2 regions of the Streptomyces sp. NPDC051020 genome follow, and region 1 is predicted to be linked to the other one. Evidence: riboswitches for the same ligand, from Rfam matches in the RefSeq annotation. Region 1 holds a riboswitch; the other holds the start of a gene.
What was found. Region 1 has a riboswitch for glycine ahead of gcvT (glycine cleavage system aminomethyltransferase GcvT). Riboswitches for the same ligand answer to the same signal wherever they lie in the genome.
Positions count from the first base shown of each region.

Region 2: it holds a riboswitch for glycine, as region 1 does, so the genes downstream of both, gcvP (aminomethyl-transferring glycine dehydrogenase) here and gcvT (glycine cleavage system aminomethyltransferase GcvT) in region 1, are expected to answer to the same signal.

Region 1 is NZ_JBFBCG010000006.1:25,634-30,043, forward strand. Features, by position in the region: gene AB0N06_RS05245 (enhanced serine sensitivity protein SseB C-terminal domain-containing protein) at 1-434, opposite strand, end outside; gene AB0N06_RS05250 (enhanced serine sensitivity protein SseB) at 846-1,616, opposite strand; gene AB0N06_RS05255 (AAA family ATPase) at 1,762-2,457, opposite strand; glycine riboswitch at 2,617-2,714, shown strand; gene gcvT (glycine cleavage system aminomethyltransferase GcvT) at 2,859-3,974, shown strand; gene gcvH (glycine cleavage system protein GcvH) at 4,044-4,410, shown strand, end outside.
Region 2 is NZ_JBFBCG010000012.1:120,185-124,594, reverse strand. Features, by position in the region: gene AB0N06_RS09645 (DNA polymerase IV) at 1-1,018, shown strand, start outside; gene AB0N06_RS09640 (PRC-barrel domain-containing protein) at 943-1,323, opposite strand; glycine riboswitch at 1,425-1,522, shown strand; gene gcvP (aminomethyl-transferring glycine dehydrogenase) at 1,717-4,410, shown strand, end outside.

The DNA of each region.
Region 1 (4,410 bases):
ATCTCGATGGCCGGCTCCGTGAGCCGAAGCGGTCCCGCGGGCATCCGGTCGAGGCCGGTGGCGATACGGCGCAGATCCAGCCACGGGATGCCGACGCCGCCACCAGGGGCGTGTGGGTTGAGCCAGATGCCCCAGCGGTCCGGGAAGAGAGCGCGGGCGATGTCGAGTCCGGTGACCACTTCATGGTCCCGGTTCCAGCCGCTGGCCGAGAGCTCCTGGGCAGAGGTCACACAGGGCGCGTAGCCCAGCCCGTCCACCTCGATGTTCCCGTACTGGGCGTCGGGCGAGCCCGCCCGGCCGTGCCAGAGCAGCATCCAGATCCGGTCGCCGGCGAGCGCCCGGAGCAGTGCCTCGTACGCGTCGTAGCGCCCGGGCGTCACTTGGCGCAGCATGTGCTCGACCTGCCCGGCCGCCGCGGTGCCTGACGCACTCACCCTGGGTCCCGCCCCTCTTCGATCCACTGTGTCGGCCTGCCGCTCCCGGGGCACACGGGTGCGGCCAGGTGGCCGAGGCACTAGCCATCAAACCAGCTTATGCGGCGCCCCTGACACCGACTTGACGCCACAGGCCGACGGTGTCGCGCCCGCAATCCCCGGAGTCGGGGACTCCGCGCTCAGTGCCCCTCCCGGCAGGCTCAGCCCCGTCGCGCCGCCCGGCACGGCCGCTCGCTGTGCGTCGGCCACATGCCCTGGCAGCCCCTTCCCCGAGCTCTCAGCTTCGTTCGAGCAGGGAAGACCCCACCCCAGGACCTCCGGCCGCCTTGCGATCGCACGCACCGGACGCCGCCCGGCCCGCCCTACGGGCGGACGACGCTCCTCACGGGGCAAACATCGCCGGTCACGGCACTAGTGCCCCTCGCGCTGGTAGAAGGGCCGGATCCTGGCCCGCATCCAGTCGGCGACCGGGTCCTGCGCCACATCGAGCAGGACCAGATTGACCGGCCAGGGCACCTCGACACGGCCCAGTGCGCGCCCCAGGGCGTCCATCGGGGCGTTGCGCCCCGCGCCGTCCCAGGTGGAGAACTCGACGCCTATGAAGAGAACGGGATCGCCGCCCTCGATGCTGGCCAGCGTCCGGCGGGCGGTGCGTACGACGCCGCTCTCCTCGAATTCCCCGGCCGCGGCCGCGAGGAAGTCGACGGGCTCCTCCTGCCAGTCCGGCTCGTACAGCCGGACCCGCCCGCCGGTGGCCGGCCCGTCCAGCGAGGTGCGTCCGGCGCGGCAGAGCTCGGCGACGGCGGGCGGCGGCAGCGGCATGCCGACGGCGCCGCCCGGGTTGACCGCGATGCCGAGCTGCGGGGGCAGCCCGCGGGCGAATTCGACGGCGGGGGCCACGGTGAAGGACATATGGGTGCCGACGCACTGCAGGAACTGATGTTCGGAGCTGAAGACGGGGACGTACGGAGCGCCCTCGATCTCCACCGTCGGCAGATCGAGCGACGGGGCATCGGGGCCCCCGCCGTTGGGAAGCGGCACCCAGACCTGACTGCGGCCGAGCACTTCGACGAGCCGGCCGCCCGCCTCCGGGCTGCCGAGCGAGGCAACCAGCACCTCTTCGAGCTCATTGGCCGGCCATCCGCTCTGCGGATGGCTCTGGACCGGTGCCGGAATGTCCACTGCGCTGCTTCCCCTTCTCACCCGAGCCTTGCCGCAGAACAGTAACTCCGGCGCGCCCCTCCGCGCTGACGGACGACCGGGTACCGGCGCCTCTCCTGCGCGGATCATGCCGGGCGGGCAGGTCCTGTTCGGAAAAGAAGGACCCTCAGGGCTGTCCCGTCATCCCCTGGGCGTCGGCGAACGTGATCCGCGCCAGCATCCCGGCCGCCTCCCGGTCCAGCAGCACCGCCGAGGAGCAGCCGAGCGGCAGGTCGCCCGCCTCGGTGTCCCGCAGCAGCCGGCCGACCGCCCTGCGGTGCCGGGCGAAGGCGTATCCGGAGACTCCGCGCCCACGCTCGCGCTGGCCCTCCCTGGCCTCCTGAGGGGTGACGTCGAGCAGCACGAGATGCAGCGTGCGGCCGCGGCGTCGTGCGTGCCGGGCCAGCCAGCCCCGCACCCATGTCTGGGTCCCGCAATCGTGGACGACGACGGACTCACCGGAGCACAGCGCCCGCCACAGCCCGCAGTAATGGGCCATGCGGACCAGCGGGCGGTAGAGGGCGTACGGGAGTAAGCGGGGCACCCGCTTACTCCAGCGGTCCCGGGTGTCCTGGGAGTCGATGGCCCTTACGGCCACCGCCCGCCGGATCAGTGTCGACTTTCCGCCTCCGGGCAGCCCGGAGACCACCACCACATCGCCTGCCAGGAAATGGAGCCCGCGCGGGCTGCGCCCGGAGCGCTCACGCAGGTCCCGCACGACGGGCGCATGCGTGCCCGGCAATTCCCGGGCGCGTGCTCCCGGCTGCGCGGGCATCGCGCCGTGCGCGACCCCCGCGGTCGTCGCGTACCGCTGCAACGTCATCGCCCTCCCCCTGTCGGTTCACCCACACCTGCCCAAGAAGTGTAAAGAAAAGGTAATGCGAGACAACGGTCCCACTACTCGTTGCGTGCATCGGGTACCGACGCCCCACTCTTCCGCAATGCGTGCGATGATGACCCGGCCAACTGCATAAAGGCCGCTTGAATCCGCGCGGGAGAGTTCCGGCCACAGTGTGTGCCGGGCGCCGAAGGAGCAAGATCCTCCCTTGAATCTCTCAGGCCCCGTACCGCGTGGATGAGGCAGATCTGAAAAGCGAGTCGCCCCGCGGCTCCACCCAAGGTGCAAGCCGAACCCTCCCCGGGGGCCTCTCGGCGAACCTCTCAGGTTCCGATGACAGATGGGGAGGGGATCGTCCTCGTCGTCATGCCCTGGGAGCCACACCTATGAGCAACGCCCCCCGTCTCACCGCCCTCGACGCCCTGCATCGCTCGCTGGGCGCGACCATGACCGACTTCGCCGGCTGGGACATGCCGCTGCGCTACGCCAGTGAGCGCGACGAGCACAACGCGGTGCGCACCAAGGCGGGTCTCTTCGACCTGTCGCACATGGGTGAGATCACCGTCACCGGCCCGCAGGCCGCGGCGTTCCTGAACTTCGCACTGGTCGGCAACATCGGCACCGTAGCCGTCGGCCGCGCCCGCTACACGATGATCTGCGCCGAGGACGGTGGCATCCTGGACGACCTGATCGTCTACCGGCTGGGCGAGACCGAGTACATGGTCGTCGCCAACGCCGGGAACGCCCAGATCGTGCTGGACGCGCTGACCGCCCGCGCCGACGGGTTCGACGCCGAGGTGCGCGACGACCGCGACGCGTACGCGCTGCTCGCCGTCCAGGGCCCCGAGTCCCCCGCCATCCTGGCCTCGGTCACCGACGCCGACCTGGACGGTCTGAAGTACTACGCGGGCCTCCCCGGCACCGTCGCCGGTGTGCCCGCGCTGATCGCCCGTACCGGTTACACCGGCGAGGACGGCTTCGAGCTGTTCGTCGCCCCCGAGCACGCAGAGCAGCTCTGGCAGGCCCTCACGGCGGCGGGCGCCTCCCGTGGCCTGATCCCGTGCGGTCTGTCCTGCCGCGACACGCTCCGCCTGGAGGCGGGCATGCCGCTGTACGGGCACGAGCTGACCACCGAGCTGACCCCGTTCGACGCCGGTCTCGGCCGGGTCGTGAAGTTCGAGAAGGAGGGCGACTTCGTCGGCCGCAAGGCCCTGGAGGCCGCCGCCGAGCGCGCCGAGACCGCCCCGCCGCGCAAGCTCGTCGGTCTGATCGCCGAGGGCCGCCGGGTGCCGCGCGCCGGCTACCCCGTTGTCGCCGAGGGCCAGGTCATCGGCGAGGTCACCTCCGGCGCCCCGTCGCCGACGCTCGGCAAGCCGATCGCCATCGCCTACGTGGACGCCGCGCACGCCGCGCCCGGGACCACGGGCGTCGGAGTGGACATCCGTGGCAGCCACGAACCGTACGAGGTCGTCGCCCTGCCGTTCTACAAGCGCCAGAAGTGACGCAGTCGCGTCTCACACCGTAAGACCGTCGTTCATCAGCACTCCCCCGCGTACAGGAGAATTCAGGTCATGAGCAACCCCCAGCAGCTGCGTTACAGCAAGGAGCACGAGTGGCTGTCGGCCCTCGAGGACGGTGTGGCCACGGTCGGCATCACCGAGTTCGCGGCCAACGCGCTCGGTGACGTCGTCTACGCCCAGCTCCCGGAGGTCGGTGACACGGTGACCGCGGGCGAGACCTGCGGCGAGCTCGAGTCGACCAAGTCCGTCAGTGACCTGTACTCGCCGGTGACCGGCGAGGTCACCGCCTCCAACCAGGACGTCGTGGACGACCCGTCGCTGGTGAACTCCGCTCCCTTCGAGGGCGGCTGGCTGTTCAAGGTACGCGTCGCCGAGGAGCCGAAGGACCTGCTCTCCGCCGACGAGTACACCGAGTTCT
Region 2 (4,410 bases), on a different contig from region 1:
CGCGGGCTCCAAGATGCTGGCCAAGATCGCCTCGGAGGAGGCGAAACCGAACGGGCTGCTGGTCATCGAGCCGGGGACCGAACGGGAGCTGCTCGCCCCGATGTCCGTGCGGATCCTCCCCGGCGTGGGCCCTGCCACCGGGGACCATCTGCGGCGGGCCGGGATGACCACGGTCGACGACCTGGCCACGGCCGGCGAGGCGGAGCTCGTACGGCTGCTGGGGAAGGCGCACGGCGTCGCGCTGCACCGCATGGCCCTCGGGTATGACGACCGCCCTGTTGTGGCCGAGCGAGACGCCAAGTCGGTGTCGGTCGAGGACACCTTCGACATGGATCTGCACGACCGGATCCGGGTCAGGACGGAGGTCGAACGCCTGGCGGACCGTTGTGTCCAGCGGCTGCGGGCCGCGGAGCGCTCGGGCCGCACCGTGGTGCTGAAGGTGCGCAGATACGACTTTTCGACGCTCACGCGGTCCGAGACGCTCCGGGGGCCGACGGACGACCCCACAGTGGTCAGAGAGGCCGCTGCACGGCTCCTGGAGGCTGTGGACACCACCGGAGGGGTGCGGCTGCTCGGGGTTGGCGTCACGGGGCTCGCCGACTACACGCAGGAGGATCTTTTTGCCCAGGCAGCCGGTGAGCGGGCTGCGCCCGAGATCCCGGCCCGTGAGGAACACGGCGCGGGCGGCCACGGGGACGAATCGGTGGACGGGGCACAGGAGCAGGAGACCGCCGAACAGCTCGCGGTCCGGCGCTGGCACGCCGGGCACGACGTTTGCCATGACACCTTCGGCCACGGCTGGGTGCAGGGCAGTGGGGTGGGCCGGGTGACCGTGCGGTTCGAGGAACCCTGGTCACCTCCCGGCCGGGCGCGGACGTTCCGTGTCGACGATCCGGAGCTGCGGCCTGCCGATCCGCTCCCGCTGGTGCGTGATCCGGCGGACTACTCGTCCTGGCCGGCCAGCCTGCCGAAGTCCCGGTCCGGGCCCGGCTCGTCGGGCGGCGAGTCCAGGCCGTAGTGCCGGTAGAGCTGAAGCTCCTGTTCCGGCGAGAGATGGCGGCCCACGCCGAAGTCGGGCGCGTCCTTGATCAGCGCACGGTCGAAGGGGATCCGGAGCACGTCATCGACGAATTCGCTGGGCTCAAGCGGCACGAAGGCATCCCTGCTGAACAGTCCGGTACGCACGGCTGCCCACTCGGGTATGCCGGTCGCGTCGTCGAGGTACACCTCGTCCACAGTTCCGATCTTGGTGCCCTTGCGGTCGAATGCCTTGCGGCCGATCAGGCTGCGCGGATCGATGTCGGTCTGCACGGTCCCTCCCATTGGTCGCGGCTACTCCACAGGCACTACGAAAGTGCAGATTCGGGCTATCGGCCACTTGAGAATTCCGTCGCGAGCCCCGCTGGTAGGCTGGTGATGGCTGCTGACCCCGTGCGGGAGAGCCTTCCGGAGCGCATCCGGCAGGCGCCGAAGGAGCAAATCCTCCCCGGAATCTCTCAGGCCCCCGTACCGCACGGACGAGGTCACTCTGGAAAGCAGGGCGGGTTTCGTGGCGGCGGCAGCCGGGACGGATCCCTCCCTCACCGACGGTGAAAGCCGGTATGCCTCAAGGCGCACCGGTGAAGCTCTCAGGTTGAGATGACAGAGGGGGAGGCCGTCCGGGCACCCGCGCCGTGGTGCCCCTCGCAGGTCGTGACAGACCAGGAGGCCTCCACCATGACCCCCCGTCGCACTCCGCTCTCCCAGCTGGAGCAGGGCATCCCCTTCGAGCAGCGCCACATCGGCCCCGATGCCGAGGCGCAGGCGAAGATGCTCGCCCAGGTCGGTTACGGCTCGCTCGACGACCTCACCGCGGCCGCAGTGCCCGATGTGATCAAGAGTGCGGAGGCGCTGCAGCTGCCGTCGGCCCGTACCGAGGCCGAGGTCCTCGCCGAGCTCCGCGCCCTTGCCGACCGCAACCAGGTGCTCGCCCCGATGATCGGGCTCGGCTACTACGGCACGTTCACCCCGCCGGTGATCCTCCGGAACGTCATGGAGAATCCCGCCTGGTACACGGCCTACACGCCGTACCAGCCGGAGATCTCGCAGGGCCGCCTGGAGGCGCTCCTCAACTTCCAGACGATGGTCGCCGAGCTGACCGGGCTGCCCACCTCCGGCGCCTCGCTGCTCGACGAGGGCACCGCCGCCGCCGAGGCCATGGCGCTCGCCCGACGCGTCGGCAAGGTCAAGGACGGAGTCTTCCTGGTCGACTCCGACACCCTGCCCCAGACCGTCGCCGTGATCGAGACCCGCGCCGAGCCGACCGGTGTCGAGGTCGTCGTCGCCGATCTCGCCGAGGGCATCCCCGCAGAGATCGCCGGGCGCGGTGTCTTCGGCGTGCTGCTCCAGTACCCGGGTGCCTCCGGCGCCGTCCGCGACATCAAGCCCGTCATCGAGCAGGCCCACGAGCTCGGCGCGATCGTCACCGTCGCCGCCGACCTGCTCGCCCTGACCCTGCTCACCTCGCCCGGTGACCTCGGCGCGGACATCGCCGTCGGCACCACGCAGCGCTTCGGTGTACCGATGGGCTTCGGTGGACCGCACGCCGGCTTTATGGCCGTACGCGAGAAGTTCGCCCGCAGCCTGCCCGGCCGCCTCGTCGGTGTCTCCGTCGACGCGGACGGCAACAAGGCGTACCGCCTCGCACTGCAGACCCGCGAGCAGCACATCCGTCGCGAGAAGGCCACCAGCAACATCTGCACCGCGCAGGTACTGCTCGCCGTGATGGCTGGGATGTACGCGGTCTACCACGGCCCCGACGGCTTGCGGACGATCGCGGAGCGCACCCACCGGTACGCGACGATCCTGGCCGAGGGCCTGCGCGCGGCCGGGGTCGACGTCGAGACCGGCGCCTACTTCGACACGCTCACGGTGCGTGTCCCCGGCAAGGCGGCGGATGTCGTGGCCGACGCCCGTGACCGCGGGGTCAACCTGCGTCTTGTCGACGCCGACCGGGTCTCCCTCGCCTGCGACGAGACCACCACACGTGCGCAGCTCGCCGCGGTCTGGGCCGCCTTCGGCGCCGACGGTGACATCGAGGCACTGGACGCCGCCGCCGCCGACGCGCTGCCCGAGTCCCTGCTGCGAACCGATGGGATCCTCACCCATCCGGTTTTCCACCAGCACCGCTCCGAGACCGCGATGCTGCGCTACCTGCGCAAGCTCGCCGACCGTGACTACGCGCTGGACCGCGGCATGATCCCGCTCGGCTCCTGCACCATGAAGCTGAACGCGACCACCGAGATGGAGTCGATCACCTGGCCCGAGTTCGGTGCGCTGCACCCGTTCGCGCCGGCCGAGCAGGCGGAGGGCTTCCTCACGCTGATCCGTGAGCTGGAGGAGCGCCTCGCCGAGGTCACCGGCTACGACGCGGTCTCCATCCAGCCGAACGCGGGCTCGCAGGGCGAGTTCGCGGGCCTGCTCGCCGTGCGTGCCTACCACCGGGCCAACGGCGACGAGCAGCGGACCGTCTGCCTCATTCCGTCCTCCGCGCACGGCACCAACGCCGCGAGCGCCGTGATGGCGGGCATGAAGGTCGTCGTGGTGAAGACCGCGGACGACGGTGAGGTCGACGTCGAGGACCTCCGCGCCAAGATCGAGAAGCACCGCGACGAGCTCGCCGTGCTCATGATCACGTACCCGTCGACGCACGGTGTGTTCGAGGAGCACGTGGCCGACATCTGCGCCGAGGTGCACGATGCGGGCGGTCAGGTGTACGTCGACGGCGCCAACCTCAACGCGCTGGTCGGTCTTGCCAAGCCCGGACGGTTCGGCGGCGACGTCTCGCACCTGAACCTGCACAAGACCTTCTGCATCCCGCACGGCGGCGGTGGCCCCGGTGTCGGCCCGGTCGGCGTGCGCGCCCATCTGGCGCCGTACCTGCCGAACCACCCGCTGCAGCCCGGCGCCGGCCCCGAGACCGGTGTCGGACCGATCTCGGCCGCGCCGTGGGGCTCGGCCGGTATTCTCCCGATCTCCTGGGCGTACGTACGCCTGATGGGCGGGGAGGGCCTCAAGCACGCGACGCAGGTCGCCGTACTTGCGGCCAACTACATCGCCAAGCGTCTGGAGCCGCACTACCCGATCCTGTACACCGGCCCGGCCGGTCTGGTCGCGCACGAGTGCATCGTGGATCTGCGGCCGATCTCCAAGGCGACCGGGGTCAGCGTCGACGACATTGCCAAGCGTCTGATCGACTACGGCTTCCACTCGCCCACCATGTCGTTCCCGGTGGCGGGCACGCTGATGATCGAGCCGACCGAGAGCGAGAACCTTGCCGAACTCGACCGGTTCTGCGACACGATGATCGCCATCCGCGGCGAGGTCGAGAAGGTGGCCTCCGGCGAGTGGAGTGCGGAGGACAACCCGCTG